2 regions of the Pseudonocardia alni genome follow, and region 1 is predicted to be linked to the other one. Evidence: predicted binding sites of a transcription regulator. Region 1 holds the regulator's gene; the other holds the start of a gene.
The links. The regulator HspR, encoded in region 1, represses chaperone genes until heat shock. The targets are predictions, from matches to a motif close to ANNTTGAGTNNNNNNNACTCAANNT.
Positions count from the first base shown of each region.

Region 1 (15,688 bases):
GTCTGCAACACGTGCTCACCCGCGGAGCCGGGCCGGTGCGGTCCGTCCGGGACCTGCGGGGCGTCGGACACGCCGCGCTCCGGGGGCGCGGGGACCACCACCGGCGGCGTGGCCGGACGGTCCCGTCCGGGCAGGACGACGGCGGGGATTCGCAACGGCACAGGACAACCGTGCCATCCGGCGCGGCCAGGACCAAACGATCACGGCTCCGACCGGCCCGGGACACCGCCACGTCGGCATTCCGCGCGATGGGCGCTATCCTGACCACGGCGCCACCCACGCCATGACGAGTGACCGCCGTCCCCGAACGGATGATGAGTGACAATGCGTACCCGCTCACCACACACTGGTGAGTCGGTCGGCGTACGCCGTTCCGGCGGATGGAGTCTCTCGCGTACCCTAACCGGCGGAACGCGGGCGGCGACGCCCGGTGTCACCGCGGCACGGAGCACGACCGAGGAGAGTGTCCGCCAGGCATGACTGCTGACCAGCTGATCGCCGGCGACGTCGCCCCGCCGCGACGCCCCGCCTCGGAGGCGGACCGCACCGTCGAGCTCATCCGGACCAGCTTCGCCCTCGTCGAGTCGCAGGCCGAGGACATCGGCAAGCACTTCTACGCCACGCTGTTCAGTCAGGCGCCCGAGACGCGTGACCTGTTCCCCGTGAACATGGAGGTGCAGCGCAGCCGGCTGCTGCGCGCCCTCGTGCACGTGGTGCAGATGGTCGACCAGCCCGACGACCTCGTCCCGTTCCTGCAGCAGCTCGGCCGCGACCACCGCAAGTTCGGCGTGCTGTCCCAGCACTACGACGCGGTCGGCGCGGCGCTGCTCTCGGCGATCGCCACGTTCGCGGGCGAGAACTGGACCCCGGAGATCGAGAAGGCCTGGACCGGCGCGTACGGGATCGTCGCGGACGCGATGCAGCAGGCCGCCGCGGCCGAGCGCGGGCCCGCGTCCTGGCTGGGCCGGGTCGTCGAGCACCGCCGGATCGGCTGGGACCTGGCCGTGGTCACCGTCGCGACCGACCAGCCGGTGCCCTACCAGGCCGGTCAGTACGTCTCGGTGGAGACACCGCACCGACCGCGGCTGTGGCGCTACCTGTCCCCGGCCAACGCGCCGCGTCGCGACGGGACGATCCAGTTCCACGTCCGCGCGGTCGAGGGCGGCTGGGTCAGCCGCGCGATCGTCGCGCACAGCCGGGTCGGCGAGACCTGGCGGATCGGCCCGCCGATGGGCCGGATGGCCGTCCCGCAGAACACCCGTCGCGAGCTGCTGATGGTGGCCGGCGGCACCGGCGTCGCCCCGATGAAGGCGCTGCTCGACGAGGTCGGCCGGCGCCCCCAGCCGCCGCGGACCCAGGTGTTCGTCGGCGGCCGCACGTGGGACGACCTGTACGACTTCACCTCGCTGCGCAAGCTGTCCTACAACTACCCGTGGCTCGACGTCATCCCGGTCGTGGAGTACGAGGACGAGCCGTCCGGGGCCGAGACCGGCACCCTGGCCGACGTCGTGACCCGGTTCGGCGCCTGGAGCGACCACGACGTCCTGGTCTGCGGGTCGCCGTCGATGATCCGCTCCACGGTGTCGCGGATGCTGGTCGCGGGCACGCCGCTCGACCGCATCACCTACGACCCGTTCACGATGGACTGAGCAGGCCCGTACGCCACGACGGCCGCCCTCCCGCACCGGGAGGGCGGCCGTCGTCGTCGCGGGGGCCGGTCAGAAGGCCTCGGTGGTGCGCACCGACAGCACGTGCAGCTCCCGGCTGCCGGTGAACGCGTCGCGCCCGTGCAGGAAGCGGTAGTTGTCGAGGACCAGCAGGTCCCCGCTCTCCAGCCGGAACCGCGGTGCGGCCTCGAACGCGGTGGCGAGCACGTCGGCGTAGGACTCGATGTGCGCGAGGTGGGTGTCCCAGTACGGCTCGCGCGGCACCGGCAGCGCGTAGTCGCTCGCTCGGACAGCACGCCGGCCACCACGGGTGTGCTCGATCATCCGGCGCAGCAGCGGGGTCGGCGGCACACCGCGCGGCGGGTTCGTCCGGCTGCCGAAGAAGTCCACGTCGCAACCGGTCAGGAACCCGTGCAGCGACGGGTGCTCCGCGGCGACCCGCTCGGCGAGCGCATAGCCGTCGACGAGCACCGAGTCGCCCCCGGACGGCGCCGGGGAGGTGCAGTGCATGAACAGGAAGTCCTCGTCGGGGTCGCGCAGCCGCACGGTGCGGCCGTGCACGTCGGCCTCGAGGAACGCGCCGTCGTTGTGCAGGCCGAGGACCGGCGAGTCGGTCCCGCCCTGCGGCCGGATGCCGAACAGCTCGCGCAGCCGCCCGCCGAGCAGGGTGGCCGCGGCGACGACCATCGCCTCCGGGTCCGGGCCGGCACCGGGGATCCGGACGACGCCGTCGCGGGCCAGCACCTCCCGGGCCTCGCCGAGCGCCGCCGCACGGGGCACGACCCCGGTCTCGTCCACCAGGCTCTTGAGCTCCGGTCGCGCCTCGCCCCTGCGCCGTCCGTCGGTTCCGGTCATCGCCACGACGTTCCTCCTGCCGTTCATCCGTACTCGCAGCAGTCTGGCAGGAACGAGGCGATGTCAGAACTGTCCGGTCGGACCGGTCGTCCACCGGCGTTCCAGCCCGCGGCCCAGCGAGGTGACGAGCAGCGCCGTACCGACGACGGCCAGCGCGGGCAGCAGGACGAGCTGCGGGGCGTTGAACAGGAACTGCCGCCCGTCGGCGAGCATCGCCCCCCACTCCGGGGTGGGCGGCTGCGGACCGAGCCCGAGGAACGACAGCCCGGCCACGGTCAGCAGGACGTTCGCGAAGCGCAGGCACAGGTGCGACAGCAGCGGCCGGGCGAGGTTCGGCAGGACGTGCCGGAACGCGATCCGCAGCGGCCCGGCGCCGACGGCGACGGCGCCCTCGACGTACTCGCGGGCGCGTTCGCGGACCACGAGCTGGTAGGTGAGCCGGGCGAACGGCGTCCACCCGGCGACGACGATCGCCACCAGCAGCGACCACACGCCCGGCGCCCCGCCGGACGCGGCGACCACCACGAGCCCGATCAGCACCGCCGGGATCGCGACGAGCACGTCGATGGTGCGCTGGAACAGCTGCCCGACCGCCCGTCCGCACCAGGCGGCGAGCACGCCCAGCACCGTCCCGATCCCCGCGCACAGCGCGAGCGCGACCAGGGTGAACCCGACCGAGAGCCGGGCTCCGACGGCGAGCCGGGCGAGCACGTCGCGGCCGAGCTGGTCGGTGCCGAGCGGGTGCGCGGCCGACGGCCCGGCGAAGCGGTGGGACAGGTCGTTGGCGACCGGGTCGAGCGGCAGCAGGGCGACCACGACGAGCACCCCGAGCAGGACCAGCGCCCCCGCCTGCCACCACGTCGAGTGCCGGGCGACGCGCGCGCGTGCGTCCGCCGGGCGGGCCAGTGCCGACGCGGTCACCGGACGGCGCTCCGGGCGACCGGGTCCAGCGCGAGCGCGAGCAGCTCGGCGAGGATCCCGGCGACGGCGGCGACCAGCACGATCGCGAGCAGCCCGGCCTGCACGACCGGCAGGTCCTGGCCGAGCACGGCGTCGTAGAGCAGGCGGCCCAGGCCGGGGATCGCGAACAGCACCTCGACCACGACCGAGCCGCCGAGGAGCCCGCCGAGGAACAGCCCGGACAGGGAGGTGACCGAGGTCAGGGCCAGGCGGCCGCCGTGGCGCCACAGGACCCGTCCGTCGCTGATGCCCTTGGACCGCGCGACGGCGACGTGCGGACGGGCCAGCGCGTCGACGGTCTCGGCCCGCACGAGCTGGGCGGCGAGTGCGGCCGGGAAGGCGGCGAGGGTGAGTACCGGCAGCACCGCCTGGTCCACGTCGCCCCAGCCGGTCGCGGGCAGCACCGGCACGGTGACGGCGAAGGCGAGCACCAGGGCCGTCCCGAGCACGAACTCGGGGATCGCGACGCCCAGCACCGAGCCGGTGGTCAGGACCCGGTCGAGCCGGCCGCCGGGACGGCGCGCGGCGCGCACCCCGAGCGGGATGCCCACCAGGGCCGCGAGCACCAGCGCGGCGACGGTGAGGGTCAGCGACACCCCCAGCGCGGGCCAGAGCAGGCCCGAGACGGGAGTACGGCTGGTCCAGGAGATCCCGAGGTCGCCGCGCAGCAGCGCGCCGGCCCAGCCGGTGAACTGGTCCCACCAGGAGCCGTCGAGGCCGTACTGCTCCCGCAGCGCGGCCAGCACCGCCGGGTCCGGATCGGACTCCCCGGTCCGGCTGCGCAGGATCGCGAGCGCGGTGTCCTGGCCGGAGAACCGCGGGAGCAGGAACACCAGCACCGCCGCGGCCACGGCGACCAGCGGAAGCGCCAGCAGCCTGCGCGCGACGAGTGCGGTCACTCCGTCGTCGCCAGCCCGGGGACGACGAGCGACTTGGCCAGCGGGTCGACGGTGTAGCCGGTGACCCGGTGCCCGACACCGTTCGCGTTGGTGTGCACCAGCGGGACCCCGACGACGTCGGCGGTCAGCTTCGCCGCGGCCTCGGTGAAGACCTTCTGACGTGCGGCCGGGTCGGTCTCGGTGGCCAGCGGGGCGAGCAGGGCGTCGAACTCCGGCGAGCAGTAGTGGTTGAGGTTGTAGGAGCCCTGGCAGGTGTAGTCGGTGGTCAGCGTGGCGCCGGCGTCCGGCACGTCGAGCAGATAGCTGCGCGAGAGCAGATACATGTCGAAGTCACCGGCGAGCAGCTGCGGCTCGCGGGCGTCGTAGTCGCCGATACGGACGGTGGCCTCGATGCCGGCCCCGCGGAGCATCTCCTGGACGGCGGTGGCCAGGGTCGGGAGCTCGGGGCGGGCGCCGTAGGCACCCAGCTCGATCCGCAGCGGGTTGTCCGGGCCGTAACCGGCCTCGGTCAGCAGCTGCCGGGCGCGCGCGGGGTCGGCGGGCGGCGGGGCGTCCTGCGATCCCCATGCCACCGCCGGGCCGAACAGCTCCGACGCCGGGATCGCCGACCCGGCGAGGGCCTGCTCACCGAGCGCGGTGCGGTCCACCGCGGCGGCGACGGCCTGACGCACCCGGATGTCGGCGAAGGGCTTGCGGGACTGGTTGAGGATCAGCGACGCCGTCCGGGGCGCGGCGACGGTCTGGTTCACGTACTCGTCGCCGCTGAACTCCAGGGCGCTGGCCTCGGGGAGCTCCTGGGCGATGTCGGCGTCGCCGGCGCGCAGCGCCAGGGCGCGGGCGGCCGGGTCGGGCACGAAGTTCGCGGTGACACCGGCCAGCTGCGGGCGCTCGCCCCAGTAGCGGTCGTTGCGGACGAGGGTCACCGACTGGGTGCCGTTCGCCTGGGTGATCGTCATCGGGCCGGTGCCGGTCTGCTGGACCGACGGCGGGGTGGCCCGGTACGCCGACGGCGCCAGGATCGCGGCGTTCGCGCTGGACAGTCGCAGCGGCAGGATCGGGTCGGGCTTCGTCGTCGTGACGCGCACGGCGTCCGCGCCGTCCGCGGCGGCCTGCAGGCCGATCCCGCGCACCGCGCGCGGCGGCGCGGCGACGCCGGCCACCCAGTTCAGGGCGGTCGCGGCGGCCTGCCCGGTGAGCGGCTCGCCGTTCTGGAAGGTCACGCCGGGGCGCAGCTCGAACCGCCAGGTCCGCGGATCGGACTGCTGGGCCCACGCCGTCGCCAAGGCGGGTCGCGGCCGGCCGTCCGGCCCGGACGCCACCAGGGACTCGGTCACACCCAGCTGGGAGACGACGAACGCGTCGTCGGTGTCCACCCCGTAACCGGCCGACGGGCCGAAGGCCATCGCGATCGTGGCCTGCCCGTCCGGGACGACCCGGCCGCTCCCGCCGCCGCTGCCCCCGCATGCGGTGAGGACCGCGGCGCTCACCGCCACGGCGACGGCGACCCGCAACCGGGAACGACGGGGTGCTACGACGGCGCACGCGGCGGGCATGGCGACCTGTCCTCTCCGGCGCCCCTCGACCGTGTGTCACCCGGCGCCCGGAAGATCTTCGGTAAGCCTGTACACACGGTCAAGTATCTTCATGCATGCGCATATGTCGTTACTGCCATCGAGTCGCGACTGCAGAGGCCGACCTGGTACCACTTCGTGGTGCTCCGCAGCCTTCTCCGCCGACCCGCCGATCCCGAGTCGGACCCGCGGCCCGCGGCCCCGCTCACGACGGGTCGCTGGGCACACTTCAGCGGGCTGCCGCCCGTCATGAAACTGCTGATCAGCACCCAGCTGGCCTTCAACGTGGGCTTCTACATGGTGCTGCCCTACCTGGCCACGCACCTGGCCGAGGACCTCGGGCTCGCCGCGGCGGCCGTCGGGCTCGTACTGGGGCTGCGGACGTTCAGTCAGCAGGGGCTGTTCGTGATCGGCGGGACCCTGACCGATCGGTTCGGTGCGAAGCCGGTCGTGCTCGCCGGGTGTGCGCTGCGGGTGACCGGATTCATCCTCCTCGGGGCCGCCGGCACGCTGCCCGCGGTCATCGGCGGGGCGCTGCTGACCGGGTTCGCGGCGGCCCTGTTCTCGCCGGCCGTCGAGTCGTCGCTGGCGCGGGAGGCCGGGGAGCGGGAACGCGCCGGGGAGGGTCCGCCGCGGACCGAGGTGTTCGCGATGTTCGCCGTCGCCGGTCAGGTCGGGACGGTCACCGGGCCGCTGGTCGGCACCGCGCTCATGCTGGTCGACTTCCAGCTGGCCTGCCTGGTCGCCGCCGCCGGCTTCGTGCTGGTGGGGCTGGCGCACTGGCGGTGGCTGCCGTGGCGGGAGGCCGAGCAGGCCGGACGGCCGATGCTCGCGGGCTGGGGCGAGGTGCTGGGCAACCGCCGCTTCATGCTGTTCGCGGCCGGCTACTCGGGCTGGCTGCTGTCCTACAACCAGCTGTACCTGGCGCTGCCCGACGAGCTGGAGCGCATCGGCCGCACCGCGGCACTGGGCTTCCTGTTCGTGCTGATGTCGGTGCTGGTCATCACCCTGCAGATGAGGGTGACGACGTGGGGCCGCCGGATCGGGGCCGGCCGCTCGGTGGTGCTCGGGTTCTGCCTGATGGCCGCGTCGTTCACCGTCGTCGCGGTGGCGCGGCTGCTGCCGGGCCTGCCGGGGTGGTGGGCGCTCGCACCCGCGGTGCTGATGGTGCTGCTGCTGACCTTCGGCGAGATGTTGGCCGTGCCGGTCGCGCAGGACCTGGTGCCCCGGCTGGCCGGGGAGCGCAGGCTGGGCGCCCACTTCGGGGTGCTGGCCTCGTTCGGCGGGTTGATGGTGCTCGTCGGCTCGACGGGCGTCGGCGCGCTGCTGGACCCGGCGTTCCCGCCGGCGCTGCCGTTCGCGGTGCTGGCCGCGGTCCCGCTGCTGGGCGCCGTGGTGCTCGGGCTGCTGGCCCGCCGCGGGGTCCTGACGGCGGCCTGAAGCCGCCCGGGCCCGCACCGCCCGGGGGACTCAGCCGTCGTCTGCGGGGCGCCAGCGCACGACGGCCTGGCGCCGGTCCACCGGCACGAGGTCGCGCCGGTAGGAGCGGTGCACCGCCGCCGTGGCCTGCGCGGCGGCGGCACGGACCGCGTCGAGCTCGGCGGTGGCCTCCTCGAGGCGTGCCGAGAGTTCGTCGACCATCTGCTCCAGCTCGATGATCCGCTTGACGCCCGCGAGGTTCACGCCCTCCTCCTGGGAGAGTCGCTGCACCTCGCGCAGCAGTGCGATGTCGCGCTGGGAGTAGCGACGCCCGCCGCCCGCGGACCGGCCCGGGCTGACCAGGCCGATCCGGTCGTAGCTGCGCAGGGTCTGGGCGTGCAGGCCGGACAGCTGCGCGGCGACCGAGATGACGAACACCGGGCTGTCGTGTGCCACGTCGACGGTCAGCGGTTCCTCCCCGTCCCGGGGGGTGCGTCGTCCGGCCACCGCCATCACCTCCTGGTGCTACCGAGCAGATCGGCCCGCGGGTCGAACGACGACGTCGCCTCGGCGTAGGCCTCCAGCGCGCTGGTGGCAGCCTCGTCCAGCTTCTGCGGCACCGCCACCTCGACGGTGACCAGCAGATTGCCCTTCTTCCCGTTCTTGCGCTCGACCCCACGCCCCGACACCCGGAACGTCCGGCCGCTGGCGGTCCCCGGCGGGATCCGCAGCGAGACGGTGCTGTCGAGCGTCGGCACCGTCAGGGTCGCACCCAGGGCCAGCTCGGGGAAGGTCACCGGCACGGTGAGGGTCAGGTCGTCGGAGTTCTTCGACGACCGTCCGAAGATCCGGTGCGGGGTGACCGAGACCGTGACGTAGAGGTCACCGGCGGGTGCGCCGCCGCGACCGGGCTCGCCCTGGCCCGCGAGCCGGATCTTCTGGCCGTCGTCGACGCCCGCGGGGACCCGGATGGACAGCGACCGGGTCCGGGTGGACACGCCGTCGCCGTGGCACTCGGGGCACGGGTCGTCGATGATGCGGCCGGTCCCGCGGCAGTCGCGGCACGGCTCGGAGAACGAGAACGCGCCCTGGCTGCGGTTCACCAGGCCCTGACCGGAGCAGGTCGGGCAGGTGCGCGGGGTGCTGCCGGGCCGGGACCCGGTGCCGCCGCAGCGCTCGCAGCGCCCCGGCGAGGACAGCTTGATCGGCACCGTCGCGCCGCGCACCGCGTCGTCGAAGGAGATGGTCAGGCTGCTCTCGACGTCCTGGCCGCGGCGGGCACCGGCCGTGCCGTACCCGCCCGCACCGCCGGCGTTGTTCCGCGCGGTGCGGCCGAAGATGTCGCCGAGGATGTCGCTGAAGTCGCCGGCCCCGGCACCGCCGGAACGGCCGGCCTGGCCGAACAGGTCGTTGATGTCGAAGCCGCCCTGGCCGGCGCCACCGGGGCGCGCACCACCGGGGAAGCCACCGCCGGTGCCGAACCCGCCGAAGCCGCCGCCGCCGCCCGCGAACATCGCGCGGGTCTCGTCGTACTCCTTGCGCTTGGACTCGTCGCCCAGCACGCCGTAGGCCTCGGAGACCGCCTTGAAGCGGGTTTCGGCCTTCTCGTCACCGGGGTTCGCGTCCGGGTGCAGCTCGCGGGCGAGCTTGCGGTACGCCTTCTTGATCTCGTCCTGGGACGCCGTCGAGGAGACGCCCAGCTCGCGGTAGAAGTCCTTCTCGATCCAGTCGCGCTGGGTCACTCCGCCTCCTTCCCGATCAGACCCGCGGTGCGGTGGGAGGCCGGTCGCCTCCCACCGCACCGCGCGGCCACGTCCCTGCCCGTCCTGGTCAGGCCGGGTTCTGCGGCTCGCCGTCGCCGGCGTCCGCGCCGCCGTCGGCGGCATCGGCCCGGGCCTGCTCGGAGACCTCGGCCTCCGGGCGGTCCTGCACGGTCACCATCGCGGGGCGGAGCACCCGGTCGGCGATCCGGTAGCCGCGGCGCAGGACCGTGGACAGCACGGTGACCGTGGGGCCGGAGCCCTCGGCCGGCTCGTGCTGCACGGCCTCGTGCAGCGACGGGTCGAACGCCTCGCCCTCGGCCCCGAAGGGCTCGAGGCCGAGCTTGGAGAGCACCCCGGTGACCTTGTCGGCCGCCGACTTGAACGGCCCGGTCAGGTCGCCGTGCTGCTCGGCGCGCTCGAAGTCGTCGAGCACGACCAGCAGGTCGCTCGCCACGGAGACCTTGGCGTCGACCCGGGTCTGCTCGCGGTCACGGTCGGCCCGGCGCCGGTAGTTGGCGTACTCGGCGCTCACCCGCTGCAGGTCCGCGGTGCGCTCGGCGACCTCGGCTCGCAGCTTCTCGCGCTCCGGGTCCTCCCCGTCGGCCGGGCCTGCGACCTGCTCGCCGTCCCCGGCCGGGGCCGCCGTGTCGGCGGCCCCGGTCGTGTCCGCACCGTCCGTCGCCGGACGGGCCTCGCCGGTCTCCGGGTCCACCTTGCGGCGGTCCCGGAAGGTCACCGGCTCCTCCTGCTTCTGCTCGTCTGCCATGTCGACCGTCCTGTCGTCCCGTGGATGGCCGCCGGCCGTCACTTGTCGCCCTTGGCGTCCTTGTCGTCGTCCACGATCTCGGCGTCGACGACGTCGTCCTGCGCGTCGGAGGCACCGGCCGCGCCGGCACCACCCTCGGCACCGGCACCCGCGGCGCCCTCGGCACCGGGCTGCGAGTACAGGGCGGACCCCATCTTCTGGGACTCGGTGGCGAGCTTCTCCATCGAGGACTTGACGGCCTCGTGGTCGGTGCCCTTCAGCGCCTCCTGGGTCTCACCCAGGGCGGCGTTGACCGCGTCCTTGACGTCGGAGGGGAGCTTCTCGTCGTTCTCCTTGACGAACTTCTCCGTCTGGTAGACGAGGGTCTCCGCCTGGTTGCGGGTCTCCGCCTCCTCGCGACGCTTGGCGTCCTCCTCGGCGTGCGCCTCGGCCTCCTTGACCATGCGGTCGATGTCGTCCTTGGACAGCGCCGAGCCGCCGGTGATCGTCATCTCCTGGCTCTTGCCGGTGCCCATGTCCTTGGCGGACACGTTGACGATGCCGTTGGCGTCGATGTCGAAGGAGACCTCGATCTGCGGGACACCGCGCGGCGCCGGCGCGATGCCGGTCAGCTCGAACATGCCGAGCTTCTTGTTGTACGCGGCGATCTCGCGCTCGCCCTGGAAGACCTGGATCTGCACCGACGGCTGGTTGTCGTCCGCGGTGGAGAAGATCTCCGAGCGCTTGGTCGGGATCGTGGTGTTCTTCTCGATCAGCTTGGTCATGACGCCGCCCTTGGTCTCGATGCCCAGGGACAGCGGGGTGACGTCGAGCAGCAGGACGTCCTTGACCTCACCGCGGAGCACACCGGCCTGCAGCGCGGCACCCGCGGCGACGACCTCGTCCGGGTTGACGCCCTTGTTCGGCTCCTTGCCGCCGGTCAACTCCTTGACGAGCTCGGTGACGGCGGGCATCCGGGTGGAGCCACCGACGAGCACGACGTGGTCGATCTGGTTCACCGAGATGCCGGCGTCCTTGATGACCTGGTTGAACGGGTTGCGGGTGCGGTCCAGGAGGTCCTGGGTGATCCGCTGGAACTCCGCGCGGGACAGCGTCTCGTCCAGGAACAGCGGGTTCTTGTCCGAGTCGACCGTGATGTAGGGCAGGTTGATGCTGGTCGACGAGGAGCTGGACAGCTCGATCTTCGCCTTCTCCGCGGCCTCGCGGAGCCGCTGCATCGCCATCTTGTCCTTGGTCAGGTCGATGCCCTGGGAGGACTTGAACTTGTCGACGAGCCAGCTGACGATCCGCTCGTCCCAGTCGTCGCCACCGAGGTGGTTGTCGCCGTTGGTCGCCTTGACCTCGACGACGCCCTCGGCGATCTCCAGCAGGGACACGTCGAACGTGCCGCCACCCAGGTCGAAGACCAGGATGGTCTGCTCCTTGTCGCCCTTGTCGAGGCCGTAGGCCAGCGCGGCCGCGGTCGGCTCGTTGACGATCCGGAGCACGTTCAGACCGGCGATCTGGCCGGCCTCCTTGGTCGCCTGGCGCTGTGCGTCCTCGAAGTACGCGGGCACGGTGATGACGGCGTCGGTGACCTCGTCGCCCAGGTAGGCCTCGGCGTCCCGCTTCAGCTTCTGCAGGACGCGGGCGCTGATCTCCTGCGCCGCGAAGGTCTTGCCGTCGATCTCCGACGTCTTCCAGTCGGTGCCGATGTGACGCTTGACCGAGCGGAACGTGCGGTCGGAGTTGGTGACCGCCTGGTTCTTCGCCGACTGACCGGTGAGGACCTCGCCGTTGCGCGCGAACGCGACGATCGACGGAGTGGTGCGGGCACCCTCCGAGTTCGCGATCACCGTCGGCTCGCCACCCTCGAGGACGGCGACGACGGAGTTGGTGGTCCCGAGGTCGATACCGACCGTACGAGCCATGGTGACTGCCTCCGAGATGTGTGGGGTGTGAGTGCGTCCGGCTCAAGTTGTACCAGGCCGGGGAGCGCCTCGCGCAGCGCCCTTGAGTGGGTCCTGCTCAACTTGCTCTCATGGGGGTCAACGGGCGACCCGGAAGACTTGTTCCCGAGGGACTCAACTTTTATCCACGACGTTCGCGGGTGGGCCGAACGGCCGTCGACGGGGGTGGGGCGGGCTAGCCTGTGGCCGCTCGATCGTCGACGGAGGATCACCGTGCTCGGACCGGCTGCGCGTCGCACGGCCCTCGGCGTCGTGGGCGCCGCTGTGATCGTCGGGCTCACCTCCTGCATGCCACAGCCGCCAGGTTTCGTAGCGGACCCCACCGTGCCCGCGCGCCCGGCCGCCATCGATGTGAGCGGACGCCATCCGTGCGAGCTGCTCGACACCGCACAGCGCTCGGACCTCGATCTGGGGGCCGGCAAGGTCGACGACGCGACGATCGGAGGTCGTCCTGCCCCGACCTGCGGATACCTGGGCACAGACCCGGCGGGGGTCGACGTCAACCTGCAGTTCATCCCGGTTCCGACGTCTCAGCTCCTGTCCGTTCCGGGAACGGCACCGGTCGATGTGTCGGGATACCGCGCCGCCGAGACCGTGTATCCGTCGAGCTCGTACCCCTCGTGCGAGGTGGGTGTCGACATCGACGATGCGACGTCGTTGCGAGCGCAGGCCATGGCGACGTCGTCGAACCTCCAGCGTTCCGGAACCACCGACCGCGACCTGTGCACGAGGGCCCGCGCCGTGGCCGCTGCCGCTCTGCCCTCGCTCCTGCATCGCTGATCCGACGCCGCGACTTCGCAATCGCGACGGGAGCTGCGGAAACTGCTGTCTCCGGGCGCTGGCGCACTTACGTTCCGGCGGTGGAACAGATTCAGCGAGGGACCGTGGGCGGCTCATCGGACGCCTTGATGAGCCAGATCTCGCCGGACAACGTGCTCGAGGTCGGTCGCGCCCTGTCCGCCCAGATCATCGCCATTCGCGAATCTCTCCGCAGCGCGCAGAGGACGCGGGTCGGTCCCTGCGGGGACGACCCGGTCTCGGGAGTCGCGACACCGGCGTTCCAGGACAGGTTCGAGCGGACGATCGCGACACACGCGCAGCATCAGACCGAGTTGGAGGAAGCGGTCCGACGACTCCGAGCGACTGCGGTCGTCTTCGAGCTCGGCGAGGACGCCATCGCTCGCTCGTTCACGATCTGAGCCCGCGGCACTCCGGTACAGACGATGGCGTTCTCACGGGGCTTCAACTTCGCTGCCAGGACCCTCCAGGAGAAGTACGCCTGGGTGGTCGGAAAACCCGGCTCGACAGCGGTCGCCGACGCCTCAGCCGCACTCCGCACCGCGGACGCCGAGCTGCGCTCCGCATCGGACGAGGCCCGGAAGCGCATGGCCGAGCTGGGCATCTCCTGGCAGGGCCCCGCCGCGGCCGCCGCTCAGCAGTCCCTCGACGGCATCACCACCTCGATGCTGTGCACCGCCCCCGTCACCGCGAACGGCGCGACCCAGCTGGACGCCTACGGGCAGTCGTTCGACCGCACCCAGGCCGCCATCGCCGCTCTGGACCCCACCCCGCCGGGCATCTTCACCAGCGGCGTCCGCAACCTCCACCTGCTGGCGAGCACGCCGTTGACCGGGCTGAGCGCCACCGTCGCCGACTACGTCACCTCGCTCGAACGCGACCAGCGGCACAGCGAGGAGGCCGACCGCGCCCTCCAGGAGCATCTCGACACGGCGTCCGCGATCGACGATCGCTTCCGCACCGTCGACCCGGCGTCGGCCTCGACGTCCACCGGTGCGGGGGGGGGCCGGCACCGGGCCCGGCCGGGGCCGGCGGTCCCGGCCCGGCCGGTGTCGGGGCCGGTGTCGGGGCCGGTGTCGGGGCCGGTGTCGGAGCCGCCCCTCTCGGCGGAAGCGGTCCGGGAGCCGGCGCCCCGGAACAGCCGGGCGGCGGGGCCCGTCCCGGACCGGACGGCGTCGGTGCTCCCGGCGGGCCGGGGACCGACGGATCGGGATTCGCCGGATCGGGCCCCGGCACGCCGGACGTCGGAAGAACCCCGGGGCCCGGTGCTCCCGGGACCACCGGCGACGGCGTGGCCGACCGGGGCACCGGGCTCCCCGAGCCGGTCGACGTCGTCGCACCCCAGCACCTCGACCCGCCGGCCACGCCCACCCCGGACCCGCACCGGCCGATGGTGCCCCAGGGCCCGTACCCCACGACGACACCGGGTCCCGACCCGCTCGCCACCCGCGTCGACCTCGGACACCGGTTCGGCGAACGGACCCGGGCCCAGCCGCTCCTCCCGCCGTCGGCCCGTGGTCCCGGGTACGGCGACCGCCTCCCCGGCGGCACGGGATCCGGTGGCGGCCGACCGTACGAGCCGTTCGGTCCCGGTGCCCGGACCGCCGAGGCGGCCTGGTCCGGCCGCCCCGGCGAGACCACCGGACGCGGTGGCGCCCCCGGCGGCTACGGCCCGATGGCCGGCGGCGCCGGCAGCCGGGACACCCGCGACCACCGCAACCGCTACGTCGTGCCCACCGACGAGGTCTTCGCCATCGAGATCGCCGCGACCGACGCCGTCCTGGCCCCCGAGGAGCCCCATCGATGATCGACTGGCACCGCGCCGCCGTCCTCACCGCCGCCGAGTTCGACGTCGCCAGGGACCTGCTCGACCTCGGTCGCAACCCCGCCGTCCTGGAGCTGCTGAGCCCCGGGTTCACCGACGTCGAGCGGGCCCGTGTCGTGCGGGGGTGTCTCGACACCCTCGCCGCGCGCGGCCTGTTCACCGGCACCGCGTTCGAGCCGAACCTGGTCGACGACCTGCGCACGGTCGTCGCACCGGAGTTCCAGCACGACCTCGTGGTCGCACCGCCGTCGTGGCAGCGGGCGCTGGTCGCGCGGCGGGCCGGGCGCGCGGTGCTGGCCACCCGGATCGGCGACGACGTCGCGCTGGTCCGCGTCCCGCCCGACGACGCGTCGGCCGTCCTGGTCGAGCTGCTCGGCGAGGTCGTGCCCGGCCCCGGGGCCGGGGTGCGGATCCCCGTCGCGGTGCTGGGCGAGGCCGCCGAGCGCGCCGACGGCGACGCCGACCGGCTCGTCCACGAGCTCCTGCGGCGGGGCTGCAGCGCGGCCGAGGCCGAGATGCTGCGGCGGATGGGGCAGGTCGAGGGCGTCGCCCAGCTCGGCGCCGGCCGGAAGGGTCCCGACCCGTGCCGCGCGCCGGGGGTCCTGCTGGTGCACGCCACCGCGGACGGCTGCTACGTGCAGCGGCGCCCGGCCCCGGACGTCGTCGGCGGCCCGCTCCCCGACGACGCCGTCGTGCACGCCGGCCCGGCCGACGCCGCGTACCTGGTCCGTGAGCTGGACCGGCTCGCCGACGCGGCGCAACGCCGTCGCGCGCCGGTCGGGACGCACCGGGCCTGGTGAGAGGTGGCCGGAACTCGCTCACCGGGTGAGCGGATTCCGCAGGGGAGGTGTCCCCGCCGCACGCCGAGATGCAGCTCAGCGGGCCGTGGAGATCGACGATTCCCGCTGTGGTGCATCTCGGCGACGCCCCCGCGCACCGGGCCGGGCCCGACCGGCGCGCGCAGTGAAGCGGCGAGCGGGGGCGCGGTCAGCGCAGGACGACGGTCCCCCGCGGCACCTGCCCCGCCGACGCCGGCGGCACGGTGTCGGGCACCTCCACCCGGACGGGCAGCGACCCGGGGACGACGCGGTCGTCGGCGTCGCGGTACTCGAGGTCGCCGTCGGGCCCCAGCTCGGTGACGTAGCCGTGTGTGGCGAGCTGGGCGTCGTCGAGCTCGGTCAACGGTTCGGCCCGCACCGCGGACACGGCGTACTCC
Region 1 is NZ_PHUJ01000003.1:3,177,624-3,193,311, forward strand. Features, by position in the region: gene ATL51_RS15785 (pyridoxamine 5'-phosphate oxidase family protein) at 1-161, opposite strand, end outside; gene ATL51_RS15790 (globin domain-containing protein) at 477-1,649, shown strand; gene ATL51_RS15795 (TauD/TfdA family dioxygenase) at 1,719-2,522, opposite strand; gene ATL51_RS15800 (ABC transporter permease) at 2,586-3,443, opposite strand; gene ATL51_RS15805 (ABC transporter permease) at 3,440-4,381, opposite strand; gene ATL51_RS15810 (ABC transporter substrate-binding protein) at 4,378-5,934, opposite strand; gene ATL51_RS15815 (MDR family MFS transporter) at 6,202-7,392, shown strand; gene ATL51_RS15820 (heat shock protein transcriptional repressor HspR) at 7,423-7,878, opposite strand; gene dnaJ (molecular chaperone DnaJ) at 7,884-9,113, opposite strand; gene grpE (nucleotide exchange factor GrpE) at 9,202-9,900, opposite strand; gene dnaK (molecular chaperone DnaK) at 9,939-11,810, opposite strand; gene ATL51_RS15840 (DUF3558 family protein) at 12,063-12,629, shown strand; gene ATL51_RS15845 (PE domain-containing protein) at 12,710-13,048, shown strand; gene ATL51_RS15855 (hypothetical protein) at 13,939-14,454, shown strand; gene ATL51_RS15860 (ESX secretion-associated protein EspG) at 14,451-15,272, shown strand; gene ATL51_RS15865 (hypothetical protein) at 15,460-15,688, opposite strand, start outside.

Region 2 (15,688 bases), 680 kb from region 1:
TGCCAGCCCACGTGGGCCATGGCTCCGGCCAGGTCGGCCTCCGCCTCGTCGAGCGAGCCGGACGCGCCGACGTCGCCGGTGATCGCGTAGACCGTCCGACCGAGCATGTCGTGCAGGCCGACCGCGGGGTCGTCGACGGCCGACAGCACCTCGCGGACGGTCGCGATCGGCAGCCCGCCGACCTCGACGAGCGCCCGGATCAGGCGCAGCCGGCGGACGTGCGCGTCGTCGTAGCGGGCCTGGTTCGGTGACGTCGTCTCGCCGCGGGGCAGCAGGCCCTCGCGCAGGTAGTACTTGATCGTCGCGACGGGGACACCGGACGACCGGGACAGATCCGAGACTCGCACATCGGAGACTCTAGCTATCCGTTTCGGCCCGGGGGTTCCGACAGCCCGTCGACGATGCCGAACGTCACCGCCTCCGCCGCCGACAGCCAGCGGTCCCGGGCGTCGCCGGGCAGCGGGGCGCCGCAGTACGCCGCGGTCAGCGACTCGATCTCGCGGCGGCGTCCGGCGAGGTGGTCGGCCCGGACCCGCACGTCGCCGGGGTGCGAGCCGCGGACCGGCCCGTCCGCGGTGGGCAGGAACGCGGCGTGCGCGCGAGCGAGCCGCTTGCCCGGCGTCCCCGACGCGACGAGGAACGGCACCGGGCCCGCGAGTGATCCCACGGCGACGGTCGCGACGTCGACGCCGAGCGTGCGGATCGTGTCGTGCACCGCCATCGCGGCGACCGGGGAGCCGCCGGGCGCCAGGACGTGCAGGGTGATGTCGCGGCGCGCGTCCTCCGCGGCCAGCAGCAGCAGGCGCGCGCAGGTCTCGGCGGCGACGTCGTCGTCGAGCTCGCGGGCGAGCAGCACGATCCGCTCGCCGAGCAGGCGGTCGGCGGGGTCGGACGGGGTGGACAGGGCGGGCATCGGATCTCCGCTCCTCGGGTGCCGCCCGACACTAGGGCCGGGGTGGGCCACCTGACCTGCGGTTACGCCGACGGCGGACGGGGTTCGCCCTCGGCGGAGGTCGGGTCGGTGCCCGCGGTCGCGACCCGGCGCAGCAGCGTCCGGAGCGCGCCCTGCTCGTCCGGGGAGAGCGGCGCCAGGATGTGGGCCTCGGCGGCGCGCAGCCGGGTCTCGGTCTCGCAGAGCAGCGCCCGGCCGGCCGTGGTGAGCACGATCCGGCGGGCCCGCCGGTCGTTCGGGTCGGGCCGCCGCTCGATCAGTCCCGCCTCCTGGACCTTGTCCAGCAGGTAGGTCATCACGGTGCGGTCCACGCCGAGCTTGCGGGCGAGCGCGAGCTGGGTGGGCGGATCGTCCCCGGCCGCGGCGGCGAGCACCTGGAAACCGCGCTGACCGCCGGGCAGCGTGCCGACGACGCACTGCACCGCCGTGGCGTGGTCGCGCGCCACCCGGGTCAACGCCCACGCCAGGTCGCACTCGACGCTCTGCGGGGCGGACGGACCGGACATCGTCACAGGATACGTGCTTGCCAAGGTCTTCTCCCGTGCAGATACTCTGTTCAACAGAACATCTTCACTCCAGATCGACCGGGAGGTCACCGTGTCCCTGTTCCGACTCGACGCGAGCATCCGCACCGAGGGCTCCGTCAGCCGCGAGATCGCCGACGAGGTCGAGCGCGCCTACCTCGACGCGCGACCGGGCGCCGAGGTCGTCCGCCGTGACCTGGGCACCGCCCCGCTGCCCGCCGATCTGTGGACCACCGCGGTCGCGGCCGGATACGTGGCCGAGGCCGACCGCACCCCGGAGCAGCGCGGGGCCCTCGCGCGCATCGCGGAGTTGGCCGACGAGGTGCTGGCCGCGGACGCCGTCGTCGTCGGATCGCCGCTCTACAACTTCGGCATCGCCGCGCACCTGAAGACCTGGGTCGACGCACTGATCACCGACCCCCGGTTCGCGCCGGGGAGCACGCCCCTCGCCGGCCGTCCGGTCGTGCTCGTGGTCTCCCGGGGAGGCGGCTACGGGCCGGGCACCCCGCGCGAGGGGTGGGACCACGGCTCCGGCTGGATCACCCGCATCCTGCGTGACGTGTGGGGTGCCGACGTGACCGTCGTGGAGACGGAGCTGACCCTGGCCGACGTGGTGCCCGCGATGAGCGAGCTGCGCCCGCTGGCCGCGGAGAAGCGCGAGCGCGCCCGCGTCGACGCCCGGACGGCGGGGGAGCGGGTCGCCGCGGTGACGCCGGCGGCGTGAGGCCCGGTCAGGGGGCGGCGCGCAGCGCGGCGAGCCGCTCCCGGGCGTAGCCGGGTTCGACGGTCCAGCAGACCGCGACCTCCCACGCGTCGACGGCGCGGCGGACCTCGCGTGCCGCCCCGGGACCACCGTCGAGGTCGAGCACCGTCCGGTCCACCCGGCACTCGTCCCAGTCGAGCAGGCCCGGACGTCCGTCCAGGACCCGGATGTTGCCCGGGCCGGGGTCGCCGTGGACGACGGCGACCGGACCGTCCACCACGGCCCACGCGGCCCGGCACTCCGCGACGACATCGGACGGCATCGCGGTCAGGTCCACGTCCCCACCGCGGTCGGCGCCCGCGAGCAGCTCGGTCGTGCCCACGAACCCCGGCCGCTGGCTCCGCCCCGAGGTGAGGGCGTGCAGCCGGCGCAGCTCGGCGGCGATGGCCGCCTCGTCGCCCGGCCCGGGTGGGTCGCCGTCGAGCCAGGTCCGGACGACGACCGCCCCGCACCGCCGCCGTCCGTCACCGGTCGGGACGACGTCGGGTACGCGGAAACCGTGGGCCCGCAGCTCGCCGGTCAGGTCGAGCTCCCAGTCCAGCGCCGCGGGCGTCCGCCCACTCCGGTGGACCACCAGCCGTCGGCTCCCGTCCGTCGCCGCCCAGACCGCGCCGCGGTGCCCGCCGCCGAGCCGGGCCGTGATGCGCAGCCCCGGCCAGGCGACGAGCCCGGGCGGCGTCAGCCGGCCTTCGGTTCCCACAGCTCCGGCCGGTCGGCCAGCTTCAGCGGCAGCCCGAAGTAGCCGAACAGCTCGGTGTTGAGGAAGATGCTCAGCCCGGTGACGACCCCGTCCTCGATCCGCAGGGCCGTGATGCCCCAGGCCTCGAACTCGCCGTTCGGCCCGGACGGCTTCCACTGGGCGAAGCCGACCGTCCCGTTGATCTCCACCGGAGCCACCCGCGACCCGCGGCAGCCCTGCCCGGGGCCGGTCGCCATCCAGGCGATGACGTCGTCCCGGCCGCGGAACCAGAGCTCCAGCGGAGGCATGTTCTGCTCGACGTCCTCGTGGAGCAGCGCCGTCAGCGCCTCCATGTCGAAGGCCTCGAACGCTGCCATGTAGCGCATCAGCAGCGCGGTCTGCGCCGGGTCCATCGCCGGGGAGGTCTGCGGCGCCGCCTCGGAGATGCCCTGTTCGCCCAGGGTGGCGCGGGCGCGCTGCAGGGCGCTGTTGACCGAGGCGACCGAGGTGTCCAGCAGCTCGGCGACCTCGGCGGCCTTCCAGCACAGGACCTCGCGCAGGATCAGCACGGCGCGCTGGCGGGCCGGCAGGTGCTGCAGCGCCGCGATGAACGCGAGCCGGATCGTCTCCTTCGCGACGGCCTTGTCCGCCGGGTCCCCGGCCGGTGTCGACACCCGGGAGTCGGGCATCGGTTCGAGCCACTCGGCGTCGGGCAGCGGCTCGCGCAGCGACTCGGCGACCGGTGCGCCGGGGCCTCCGATGTCCATCGGGACGGCGCGGCGCTTGCGCCCGTTCAACGCGTCGATGCAGACGTTGGTGGCGATGCGGTACAGCCAGGACCGCAGCGAGGAGCGGCCGTCGAACTTCGCGACGCCCCTCCAGGCCCGGACCATCGTGTCCTGCACCGCGTCCTCGGCCTCGAACGCCGAGCCGAGCATCCGGTAGCAGTAGCCGGTCAGCTCGCGCCGGTGGTCCTCGAGGCGCTCCTCGGGTGGCCGCTCGTCCACGGTGGTGTCGGCGGCCCGTGCGGGTGCGCTCATGGTTCCCCCTCGACGTACCCGTCCGGGTGGGTCCCGGTCCGTCTGGCCGCGAGTGTGCCGCGCCACACCGACAAAGTGGAGAGCCCACGCGACGAACGGCCGCCCGAACAGGGGCGACGTGCGCCGACGGGCCGACCGCGACGTGGGATGATCGGGGCCGACGGCGTTCCGCTCGACCCTCCCGGTCCGCCGGTCGCAGGCACGACGGAGGAGTCGGGGAGCACGGCGGGGCGACGATGTCAGCGGTGACCGAGAACGACGGGACCGGAAGTGCCGGCGGGGGCGGGGCGCGCCGCGCCGGTCGTCGCCCGGTCACCTCCCGCTCGGAGATCGAGCACATCGCGCTGGAGATGTTCAGCGACCAGGGGTTCGAGCACACGACCGTCGACGACGTCGCGCACGCCGCGGGGATCGGGCGTCGCACGTTCTTCCGGTACTTCGCCTCCAAGAACGACATCGCCTGGGGCGCCTTCGACGAGCAGCTGGTGCGGATGCGCGCGGTGCTCGCGGCCCAGCCGTCGGACCTGCCGACGCTGGAGGGGGTCCGGCGGGCGGTGCTGGAGTTCAACCACGTCGAGCCGGACGAGCAGCCCTGGCACAGGCGCCGGCTGCGGCTGATCCTTCGGACCCCGGCGCTGCAGGCGCACTCGACGCTGCGCTACGCCTCCTGGCGGGAGGTCGTGGCCGACTACGTGGCCGAGCGTCGTGGCGAGGACTCCTCGGAGCTCGTCCCGCAGAGCGTCGGGCACGCCTGCCTGGGCGTGTGCATCGCGGCCTACGAGCGTTGGCTGGCCGACGACGGCGCCGAGCTCGCCGACCTGCTCGACGAGGTGCTGCGGGCGCTGCAGCGGGGCTGGGCGACCGAGCTCCCCTGAGACGCGCCGCGACGGCGCCCCGGGTGCGGGACGCCGTCGCGTGGCGGTGCCTGCGTCGCAGGTCAGCGGGTGGTGCCGAAGAGTCGCTCCCACAGGCTGGGGCGGGTCGGGGCGGTGCGCTCCGGCGCGTCCTGGGTCCGGGCGTCGGCCGGGGCCTGCGGAGCGGCGGTGCCGTCCGGGGTGGTGGCGACGGCCGGGGCGCCCGGTGCTGCCGGGGCCGCGGGCACGGCGGGAGCGGCCGGGACACCCGGAGCGGCGGGGACACCCGGAGCGGCGGGGGCACCCGGGACGGCCGGAGCGCCCGGGACGGCCGGGGCCTCCGGAGCGGTGGGCGCGCCCGGGACGGCCGGGGCCTCCGGAGCGGTGGGCGCACCCGGGACGGCGGGTACCGCCGGCGCCTGGGGGAGGGCCGGGGTCTGGGGGGCCGCCGGGGCCTGCGGGGCGGCCGGCGGCTGCGGAACACCGGGAGCGCCCGGGACGGCCGGGGGCTCGGGGGCCTGCCGGCCCGCGGTGTCCGAGGTGACGGCGACGGCCGGGGTCGCCGAGGCGGCCGGCGCCGCGGGGGCGACCTGCGCCACCGGAGCGGCCGGAACGCCCGGGACGGCCGGGGCCTCCGGAGCGGTGGGCGTGCCCGGGACGGCGGGGGTGGCCGGCACCGCGGGAGCGGCGGGGGCCGCGGGCACGGCCGGAGCGGCGGGCGCAGCCGGAACGGCGGGCGCGGCCGGGGCCGCCGGCGCACCCGGAACAGCCGGCGCGGCGGGGACCTGCGGCGCGGCCGGCGCGCCGGGGACGGCCGGAGCTGCCGGGACGACCGGGGCGCCCGGAGCCGCGGGGACGCCCGGGGTCGGCACGTCCTGGACGGGGACGGCGGTGTCGGCGGGCGTCGCCGGGGCGGTCGCCGCGCCGTTCCCGAAGAGCGTGTCGAACAACCGGTCCAGCGGGCCGTCGGACACCGCGGCGGGCGCGTGGGCGACGGTCGCGGCCGGGGCGACCGGGGTGGAGGCACGAACGGGCTCGGCCGCGCCGGCCACGCCGGCGCCGTACACACCCAGGGTGCCGATCATGAGGGTCAGGGCGACGGAAGTGGTGACTCGGGTTCGCACGGTCTCTCCAGTTCGCTGTGCTGCTGCACGGGGTGACGGACGGCGCTGAGCTTGCGGTCACCGGGCGTCGTCCACCAGTGACCCGATCGTGGCCACACGAGTCACAGAGGCCCCACCGGTCACGCTGTGAGCGGATCGCACCGCAACGCACCCGGAACGGGCGACCCCGTCCGGGGCTGTGCGGGGCCGCCGGGCGGGCCCGGACCGTCGTCGCCACCCGAACCGGGGAGGACGTGCGCCCGGCGCTCACCCGACGGCGTGGAACTCGTCCCGCGCTCACTCGTTCGGGACGGTGATGACCGCCCGTTGCCGATCGACGGCCCGGATCTCACATTCCGTGATCGCGCAGGAGGAGCTCGACGGGCGGTCGGCGCCGCGGAACGGGCCCGTGCGGGGGCGTCGAGTGAGGACGGTCGACGTGCCGGAGAGCCGTGGTAGCGTCCGCGTCGGTTGCAGTCGTTCTTCTCCGATCGCCACGAAGCGTCCGTGTGAAGTTGTGACGGTGGGCGTCGTCGATCGGTGCTGAGGTGCCACGGCGGTGTCCACGCGACCTCCGGCTCTTGCTGTGAGGGCCGGAACCGCTCCATCTGAGAAGGACACACGCTATGCCGCAGGGCACCGTCAAGTGGTTCAACGCCGAGAAGGGCTTCGGCTTCATCGCCACCGACGACGAGGGACCGGACGTCTTCGTCCACTACTCCGCCATCGAGTCGAACGGATTCCGCACGCTGGAGGAGAACCAGCGCGTCGACTTCCAGGCCAGCCAGGGCAAGAAGGGCCCGCAGGCCGACTCGGTCCGCGTGATCTGACTTCTGCGCGGGCACGACCCGCGCACCGCGACGGCGCCGGCTCCCCTCGGGGACCGGCGCCGTCGTCGTTCCCGGGGTCAGCCGAAGGCCGGCCGCAGCCCCTCCCGCGCCCGCAGTGCCGCCGCGACGACCACCGCCCCGACGCCGAGCGCCGCGACCACGGTCACCGGCACCGTCCCGGCCGCCGCGGACTCCACCGCGACCCAGACCAGCGCCCAGGCGGCCGTCGCCGCGTAGGGCAGCGCCGCCGTCGTCCGCCGGGCCGCGACGCCCGCGGCCAGCACGCCGGCACCGAGGAGTGCCGCGGCCGTCACCGGGCCGAGCGGCGCGCCCCAGTAGGTCAGCGTCACCGAGAACCCGGCGACGGTCGCGAGTGACACCCAGCCCGTGTAGAAGGCCAGCGGGCCGTGCAGGAGTGCCCGGTCGGCCACTCCCTCGGCGGGGAACGCGGCGAGCCGGTGCAGCACCACGGCCAGGGTCACCAGCAGTGCCACGATCAGCAGCTGCGCGGTGCCCAGGAGCTCCTGGGAGAACACGACGATCCAGCCCGCGTTGAGCGCCGCCGTCGCCACGAACAGCCAGCCGGTCGCCCGGTGCACCGGGCGCGACCGCTGCCCGGGCAGCGACTGGTACACCGCGTACACGAGCAGGGCCAGGTAGATGAGGCCCCACACGGAGAACGCCACCGTCGCCGGGGTGACCAGTGAGGGGTAGCGGTCGCTGAGCACCCGCTGCGACTCCCCGAACGTCCCGCTGCCGCCGAGCGAGCCCGCCACCGCCTGCAGTACCGCCGCGGCGAGCACCGCCCAGGTGCGTGCCAAGTCCATCCCGGTGGCCGGGCCTGCCGTGCGGCCCGCCCTCGCCGTCGTCGACGCCATGTCCAGTCCTTCCGATCGTCCCAACCATCTCGATGATAAAGACAATCGACGCACGAGGCATGTCGAGCGGTACGACGACCGGCGTTGCGCCGGACGGCGGCGGGGTTGCCACCGGTCGTCGGTCCGCTGCGCCCGGTCACCCGCCGTTCACCGGTGGCCGCGACGCCGTGCGGTAGGCGTTCCCCGCTCGTCTCGCCGCTGCGCACCCTCGCCGCGCACCCCTCGCGAACTCGTGCGGGGAGCCCGATCCTGGTGGTGTACTTCACAGGGAAAGCGGCACCACAGGGGTTGTCGCACAAGCGGAAGGAAGTGACCTCCATGTCCTGGTGGGACAGCTACCGAGCCGTCTACGGCGCGGAGCTGCGAGCGGCTGCTCGCGAGTACGCCGACCACGGTTGGCCGCTCGTGCCGGGGCCGGGCGCGGAGGTCATGCTCGCGACGGGCGACGTGCTCGACGTGGTCGAGGTCCCGGCGGCCATCGGTCGGCAGGTCTGCCGGACGCTGCGTGAGGCCGGCGAGGTCGTGCCGGTCGCCGCGACGCCCGAGGGCACCTGGTGGTTCCCGATGAGCCCGCGGCACGCGCTCCCGGCCGAGCTGAGCCTGCACACCGACGTCGTGCTGCACACCGACGGCATCGGCGTCGTCGCCCCGCCGACCGAGCGTCCCGAGGGCTGGGTGCAGTGGCGCGTGGCCCCGGCGCGGGTCGGCTACCGGGTGCCCGAGGCCGCGGTCGTCGTCGAAGCGGTCTGCGACGCGGTGCGCCGTCGCGGCAGTGAGCAGTCCCTGCCCGACGAGCAGGAGGCGCGGGCCGAGCAGCCCGGCGTCCCGAGCGCCCTGCGGCGCTGACCCTCCCGCGCGGCCCGGACGGAACCGAGGATCCGGCCCGCGCGACCGCGTACCGCCCGCCCGAATCCGTCCCGATGTCGTCTCCGCAGGTCTCCGCGGGACGCCGGGAGCGGCCGGGCGGTGCGCCCCGGAAGCGGCGCCCGAGGGGGCACTTCTCCCTCGCCGCGCAGCCGCTCCACCGGCCACGGCCGGGTCCGGCGGGACATCCCCCGGACCCGGCCGGGGACCCGTACCGCGCGCCCCCGGCGCCCGTTGTCGGTGTCCCCGGGCACTATGGGTGTGTGCAGACCTCCCGCGCGCCGGAGCGCCCGACCCCCGTCCCGCAGCGGGACCGCACCATCGGGTCCGTTCCCGACGTCCCCCTCGGCGGCTTCGGCCCCGGTGACGAGCAGAAGCGGCGCGACCTGCGGCGCATGAAGGCCGTCGCCACCGGGTTCCTCCTCGGCGCGACGGTCGTGTTCTTCGTCGCGAAGTACTTCGAGGTCGTCCGCGGTCTCCCCGGGGCGGACTATGTCCGGGCCGCCGCCGAGGCCGGCATGGTCGGTGCGCTCGCCGACTGGTTCGCGGTGACCGCGCTGTTCCGGCACCCGTTGCGGATCCCGATCCCGCACACCGCGATCATTCCGCGCAAGAAGGACATGATCGGTGACAGCCTCGGCGACTTCGTCGGGGAGAACTTCCTGTCCGAGTCCGTCGTCCGCGACAAACTCGAGCGGATCGGGGTCAGCGAGTCGGTCGGGCGGTGGATCGCCGAGCAGCAGAACGCCGACCGGATCACCACCGAGCTGGTCACCGCCGCGCGGGCCCTCGTGACCGTGCTGCGCGACGAGGACGTGCAGAACGTCATCGAGACCGTCGCGGTCCGCAAGCTGATGGAGATTCCGGTCGGTCCGCCGATGGGCAAGGCGCTGGAGGGCGTCCTGGCCGACGGCGCCCACCGCAGGCTGGTCGACCTCGTCTGCGACCGCGCCTACGACTGGGTCGCCGACAACCAGGAGATGGTCCTGCGGGTGGTGCACGACCGCGCGCCGTCCTGGACGCCGCGCTTCGTCGACGACCTCGTGGCCGACAAGTTGTTCGCCGAGATCCGCGGGTACGCCTGGGCGGTCAAGACCGACCCCGAGCACCCGCTGCGGCACGCCGTGGACCGCTACCTCGCCGAGTTCGCCCGCGACCTGCAGCACGACGAGACGACGATGGAGCGCGCCGAGCAGGTCAAGCGCCAGGTCGTCGAGCACCCGGAGGTGCAGCACTTCATCGGCCGCGCCTGGACGGTCGTGAAGTCCATGGTCCTCGACGCCGCCGACGACCCGTCGAACGAGCTGCGCCTGCGAGTGCGCGACGGCCTCATGGCCTTCGGGCGGAGGCTGGGCCGCGACGCCGAGCTGCGCGCGAAGCTCGACGGTTGGCTGGCGGACGCCGCGTCGTACGTCGTGCGGCACTACCGGCACCAGATCACCACCCTGATCACCGAGACCGTCGCCCGCTGGGACGCGGAGGAGACCTCGCGCAAGATCGAGCTCCAGGTGGGCCGGGACCTGCAGTGGATCCGGATCAACGGCACCGTCGTGGGGGCGCTCGCCGGCCTGGTCATCCACGCCGTGGGGGAGCTCGTCATCGGGTGATCGGTCGGGTGTCCCCGGATGACATCGCACTGTCACCGGGCCGTCACCGACGTGGCGCACGCCACGTGACCAGCGCTAGCACTGTGCTTGCAGGAGCTAGCGGTGCCGCGTAGGGTCGGTTCCGTCAGTGAGGAACGGATCGAGGCGGAGGTGAGACGGATGGCCACCGAGCGCAAGCACGGAGAGCGTGAGTCCGTCGAACCCGTCGAGCGCGTCGCGCAGGCCGTCGAGAGCGTCGGTCAGACCGTGGGGCACGCGGTGGAAGACATCGGGTCCTACATCCGCGCCCAGCGCGAGGCCGCCCAGGTCTCCATGCGGCAGCTGGCCCGCACCGCGGGCGTCAGCAACCCGTATCTCAGCCAGGTCGAGCGCGGACTGCGCAAGCCGTCCGCCGAGATACTGCAGCAGATCGCCAAGGGGCTGCGGATCTCCGCCGAGGCGCTGTACGTCCGCGCCGGGATCCTCGAGGAGCGGCCCGCCGGTCAGGTGACCGACGCGGTGCTCACCGATCCGACTCTCAACGAGCGGCAGAAACGTGTGCTGCTCGATGTCTACGAGTCCTTTCGCAGGGAGAACGGCCTCTCTGCCGGCACCACCGACACCCCCACCGATACGAGGAAGTGATCACCATGGCCGTGAACCTCCCCACCAGCGCCGACGTGCAGAAGCTGCGTGAGCAGACCGCCGAGCAGGCCGAGGTCGTCCGCACCCCGCTGCTCGCCGTGCTCGGCGCCGGCGACTTCGCCGTCACCACCATGAGCAAGGCCGTCACCGACGCCCGCTCCACCGCCACCAAGCGCGCCGAGGAGGTGCAGACCCGCGTCCAGGAGCTCCCCGACGAGCTCAAGGAGCTCCGCGGCAAGCTGTCCTCGGACAACATCCGCAAGCAGGTCGAGGAGTTCCGCTCCGAGGTCGAGGGCGTCTACGTCGGGTTCGCCCAGCGCGGTGAGAAGGCCTGGGGCCGGATCCGCAAGCAGCCGCAGGTCAAGCAGGCCATCGCCACCGTCGAGGGCCTGACCGAGAAGTTCGACACCCGCGTCGACGAGTTCGTGGACGAGACCCACGACGCCGCCGTCAAGACCCTGGGCGCGGTCACCACGCAGACCCGCTCGGTCGGCGAGAAGGTCGCCCGCCGGGCCCAGACCGCCGCGAGCGAGGCCGCCGAGGTCGTCACCGAGGTCTCGAAGGAGGCCGCCGAGGCGATCGAGGAGGCCGGCGACGAGGTCGCCTCCACCACCCGGTCGACCGCGCGTCGTACCGCCGCCAAGACCGACCCGAAGACCGCCACCGGCGCGAAGGTCCCGGCCCGCAAGCCGACCACCCGCCGCGGCACCTCGACGGCGTCGGCCAAGAAGTGACACCCTCCGGGCCCCGCGCCCGGTGAGCACGACCCGCGCCCCCGGCCGATCCCGATCGGCCGGGGGCGTCGTCGTGTGCGGATGCGGATCGTCCTGCCCGGATCCGGCGCCGGACGTGACCGGCGCCCGGGTTGTCCGTACCCTGGCCGAGTGCTGTCACTGCCAGGAGCCCCCGATGAACTGATCATCTTCGTGATCAAATGGATCATGGTCGTGGTCGGCGGGTTCTCGTTCGGGCACGCACTGATGCAACGTGCGGACGCCTTCACCGCGGCGGGCAAGCTCACCAAGAACGCATGGCTGGGCATCACCGGCGTCGCGCTGCTGCTCCTGATCATCACGAACGGCCCGATGTTCGGCGGTGCCATGTTCTGGCTGGCCGCCACCGTCGCGACGCTGGTCTACCTGGTCGACGTCAAGCCCGCGGTGATGGAGGTCCAGGGCGGCGGACCGCGCTGGTGAACCACCCGGTCCTCGGGACGCTCGCGGCCGTCCCGGCGCTGGACCGGCCCGACCTGCTCGCGGAGCCCGTCGTCGCTGCGCTGGCGGGCCTCGACGCGGGCCGGGTCGCCGTCGCCGAGATCGACCCGGACCTGGCCGACGCCGCCCCGCCGACCGGCCGCTCCGGCTGTCGCCCGGGGGGCGCCGGGGCCGACGCCGTCGTCGTCAGGAGCGGGGCGCGGGCCGGGAAGCCGGCGGACCCGTCGGTCGAGGTCCAGCCCCCGGGCAGCAGCAGGAACTGGCTGCTGGACCGTACGGCGAGCTCGAGGCGGTCGTAGCGGAAGCGGTAGCCGGCGTCCGGCCCGGCGACCGCGCAGACCAGCCCGACGCCGAGCAGCACGAAGGACACGCCCCACTCGGTGACCGCGGTCGTCACCGGGACCGGGCGGGTCCCGCGGGCGAGCCGCGCCGCCGCGAGCAGCGCCAGGACCGCTGCGCACAGGGGGAGTCCGCGCAGCTGCGAGACCTGCATGAACAGCTCCGCACCCGCGGTCCCGAGCGCCCCCCGGTCACGCACCGGTGCCCCGCGGTACTCGGTGTGCCCACGGTCGCCGTCACGTGCTCCGGTGTCCGCGTTCGCCCTGAGCGGACACGACTCAACTCCGGGAAGCGGAGGACCCTCCGCGTGGTTGGGCAGGACATGAGTGACGTGCTGACGCTCCCGGTCCTGCCCCTCGACGACGCCGTGGTCCTGCCCGGCATGGTCGTCCCCGTCCGTCTCGACGACTCCGACACCCGTGCCGCGGTGGACGCGGCCACCGCCGCGGCCCAGGACCGCGACGACGGGAGACGGGTGCTCGTCGTGCCCCGCATCGACGGCCGCTACGGCGCCATCGGCGTCGTCGCCGTGCTCGAGCAGATCGGCAGGCTCCCCAACGGGGACCGGGCCGCCGTCGTGCGGGGTGAGCGGCGCGCCCGTATCGGGTCGGGGGTCTCCGGCCCCGGCGCGGCGCTCTGGGTCGAGGCCGAGCCGGTCGACTCCGGCGAGCCCACCGGCCGCACCCACGAGCTCGCCCGCGAGTACAAGGCTCTGGTGATCGGCATCCTGCAGCAGCGGGGGGCCTGGCAGGTCATCGACTCCGTGCAGCAGACCGACGACCCGGGCGCGCTCGCCGACCTCGCCGGGTGGGCGTCGTGGCTGGACGTCGCGCACAAGGCCGAGCTGCTCGCCGAGATCGACCTCGATGCCCGGCTGGAGAAGCTCCTGGGCTGGACCAAGGAGCACGTCGCCGAGCAGGAGGTCACCGAGAAGATCTCGAACGACGTCCGCGAGGGCATGGAGAAGCAGCAGCGCGAGTTCCTGCTCCGCCAGCAGCTCGCCGCGATCCGCAAGGAGCTCGGTGAGGACGACCCGGAGGGCTCCGACGACTACCGCGCCCGCGTGGAGGCCGCCGACCTGCCCGACGAGGTCCGCAAGGCCGCGCTGACCGAGGTCGGCAAGCTGGAACGCTCCTCGGACCAGAGCCCGGAGTCCGGCTGGATTCGGACCTGGCTCGACACCGTCCTCGACATCCCGTGGAGCACCGCGACCACCGACTCGTCGGACCTCGTGGAGGCCCGTCGCATCCTCGACGCCGACCACGCCGGTCTCGACGACGTGAAGGAGCGCCTCGTCGAGTTCCTCGCCGTGCGCGCCCGCCGCGAGCGCAAGGGCCTCGACACCGTCGGCGGCCGCGGCTCGGGCGCGGTGCTCTCGCTGGTCGGCCCGCCCGGTGTCGGCAAGACGTCGTTGGGGGAGTCGGTCGCCCGCGCGCTCGGCCGGAACTTCGTCCGCGTCGCGCTCGGCGGCGTCCGGGATGAGGCGGAGATCCGCGGTCACCGGCGCACCTACGTCGGCGCGCTGCCCGGCCGGATCGTCCGCGCCATCCGCGAGGCCGGCTCGATGAACCCCGTCGTGCTGCTCGACGAGATCGACAAGGTCGGCAGCGATTTCCGCGGTGACCCGACCGCGGCGCTGCTGGAGGTCCTCGACCCGGCGCAGAACCACACGTTCCGCGACCACTACCTGGAGGTCGACCTCGACCTGTCGAACGTCCTGTTCCTGGCGACGGCGAACGACGGCTCCGCGATCCCCGGCCCGCTGGCCGACCGCATGGAGATCGTGACGCTCGACGGCTACACCGAGCCGGAGAAGGTCGCGATCGCCCGTGACCACCTGCTGCCGCGCCAGGTCGCCAAGGCCGGTCTCGACGACGGCGACGTCGAGTTCACCGACGTCGCGCTGTCGATGATCGCCGCCGAGTACACCCGGGAGGCCGGGGTCCGGCAGCTGGAGCGGGGCCTGGCGAAGGTGCTGCGGAAGGTGGCCGTCCAGCTGGACGCGTCGGAGACCGAGCGCCCGGTGCACGTCGACGCCGACGCGCTCGTCACCTACCTCGGCCGTCCGCGGTTCACGCCGGAGTCCGCCGAGCGGACCTCGGTGCCGGGCGTCGCGACCGGGCTGGCGGTGACCGGTGCCGGTGGTGACGTGTTGTTCATCGAGGCCACCTCGATGGACGGCGAGCCGGGCCTGCAGATCACCGGGCAGCTGGGCGAGGTGATGACCGAGTCCGTCTCGATCGCACTGTCCTACCTGCGCTCGCGCGGGCTGGCCGGTGACCTCGCGTCGCGCAAGCTGCACGTGCACGTCCCGGCCGGTGCGGTCCCGAAGGACGGCCCGTCCGCCGGCGTCACGATGACGACGGCGCTGGCGTCGCTGGCCTCCGGGCGTCCCGTCCGGAGCTCGGTCGGCATGACCGGCGAGGTGACGCTGCAGGGCAAGGTCCTGCCCATCGGCGGGGTGAAGCAGAAGCTGCTCGCCGCGCACCGGGCCGGGCTGACCGACGTGATCATCCCGAAGCGCAACGAGCCGGACCTGGACGACGTCCCGGCCGCGGTCCGCGAGGAGCTGCGGGTGCACCCGGTCGCCGACGTCTCCGAGGTCCTGGCGATCGCCCTGGAGCCCGCCCACGACGCGGCGACGGCCGAGCAGTCCGCGGCCTGATCTCCGTCCGACCCACGGCGTGAGCCGTACGATCCGGCGCCCGTTCCGCAGCACGCGGGGCGGGCGCCGTCGTGTGCTCGCCCCGCGCTCGCCCCGCCGGTACGCCCCGCTCCGCGCGTCGCGAGCGCCCCTCCTCGCGCAGCTGTTCCTACGGGAAGTTCGCCGAGATGCAGCTCAGCGGGAACTGTCGATCTCCACGGCCCGCTGAGCTGCATCTCGGCGTGTGCGGTCGAGGGCCCGGCCCACCTCGGCGACGATCTCGTCGGGCCGTCGGTGCATGTCCGGGGCGGTGTAGCGCAGCACCCGTCACCCCGCCGCGACGAGCCGGGTGTGCCGTTGTGCGTCGGCGCGGGCCGCCTCGGGCGTCGCGAAGTGGCCGCCGCCGTCGTACTCGACGCCGAGGTGGTGGTCCGGGTAGGCCAGGTCCAGCCACAGCGCCGTGCGCCGGACGTCGTCGAGGACCGGGTGCCGGGGCACCGGCCGCGGGAGGCCACCCCGGACGAGGACCAGCCGGAGCCGGGTCTCGGGCGGGGAGCCGGCGCGCGGGTCGGCCCACACCGACGCGTCGACGACCCGCCGGACACCCCGGGCGTGGGCGTGCCGGACCGCGAGGTTCAGCAGCACGTCCGGGGCGAACGATCCGCGGGACAGCGCGTCGACGGCGACGACACCCTCGGTCGGTGACAGACGCCGCGCCAGGTCGAACGCGGTGCGGACACGCGTGGTGACCCGTACGCCGCGGACCTCGGTCA
Region 2 is NZ_PHUJ01000003.1:3,859,337-3,875,024, forward strand. Features, by position in the region: gene ATL51_RS19110 (MerR family transcriptional regulator) at 1-347, opposite strand, end outside; gene ATL51_RS19115 (ATP-dependent Clp protease proteolytic subunit) at 362-913, opposite strand; gene ATL51_RS19120 (MarR family winged helix-turn-helix transcriptional regulator) at 976-1,458, opposite strand; gene ATL51_RS19125 (FMN-dependent NADH-azoreductase) at 1,550-2,200, shown strand; gene ATL51_RS19130 (phosphotransferase enzyme family protein) at 2,208-2,939, opposite strand; gene ATL51_RS19135 (sigma-70 family RNA polymerase sigma factor) at 2,918-3,958, opposite strand; gene mftR (mycofactocin system transcriptional regulator) at 4,195-4,833, shown strand; gene ATL51_RS29525 (hypothetical protein) at 4,896-5,936, opposite strand; gene ATL51_RS19150 (cold-shock protein) at 6,542-6,745, shown strand; gene ATL51_RS19155 (TspO/MBR family protein) at 6,823-7,623, opposite strand; gene ATL51_RS19160 (bifunctional DNA primase/polymerase) at 7,879-8,469, shown strand; gene ATL51_RS19165 (DUF445 domain-containing protein) at 8,751-10,094, shown strand; gene ATL51_RS19170 (helix-turn-helix domain-containing protein) at 10,254-10,718, shown strand; gene ATL51_RS19175 (hypothetical protein) at 10,724-11,452, shown strand; gene ATL51_RS19180 (DUF2516 family protein) at 11,660-11,914, shown strand; gene ATL51_RS28365 (hypothetical protein) at 11,868-12,470, opposite strand; gene lon (endopeptidase La) at 12,594-14,936, shown strand; gene ATL51_RS19195 (hypothetical protein) at 15,243-15,688, opposite strand, start outside.
Region 2: lon (endopeptidase La) is a predicted target of HspR. The motif match lies at 12,532-12,556, and genes of this name have one in related genera.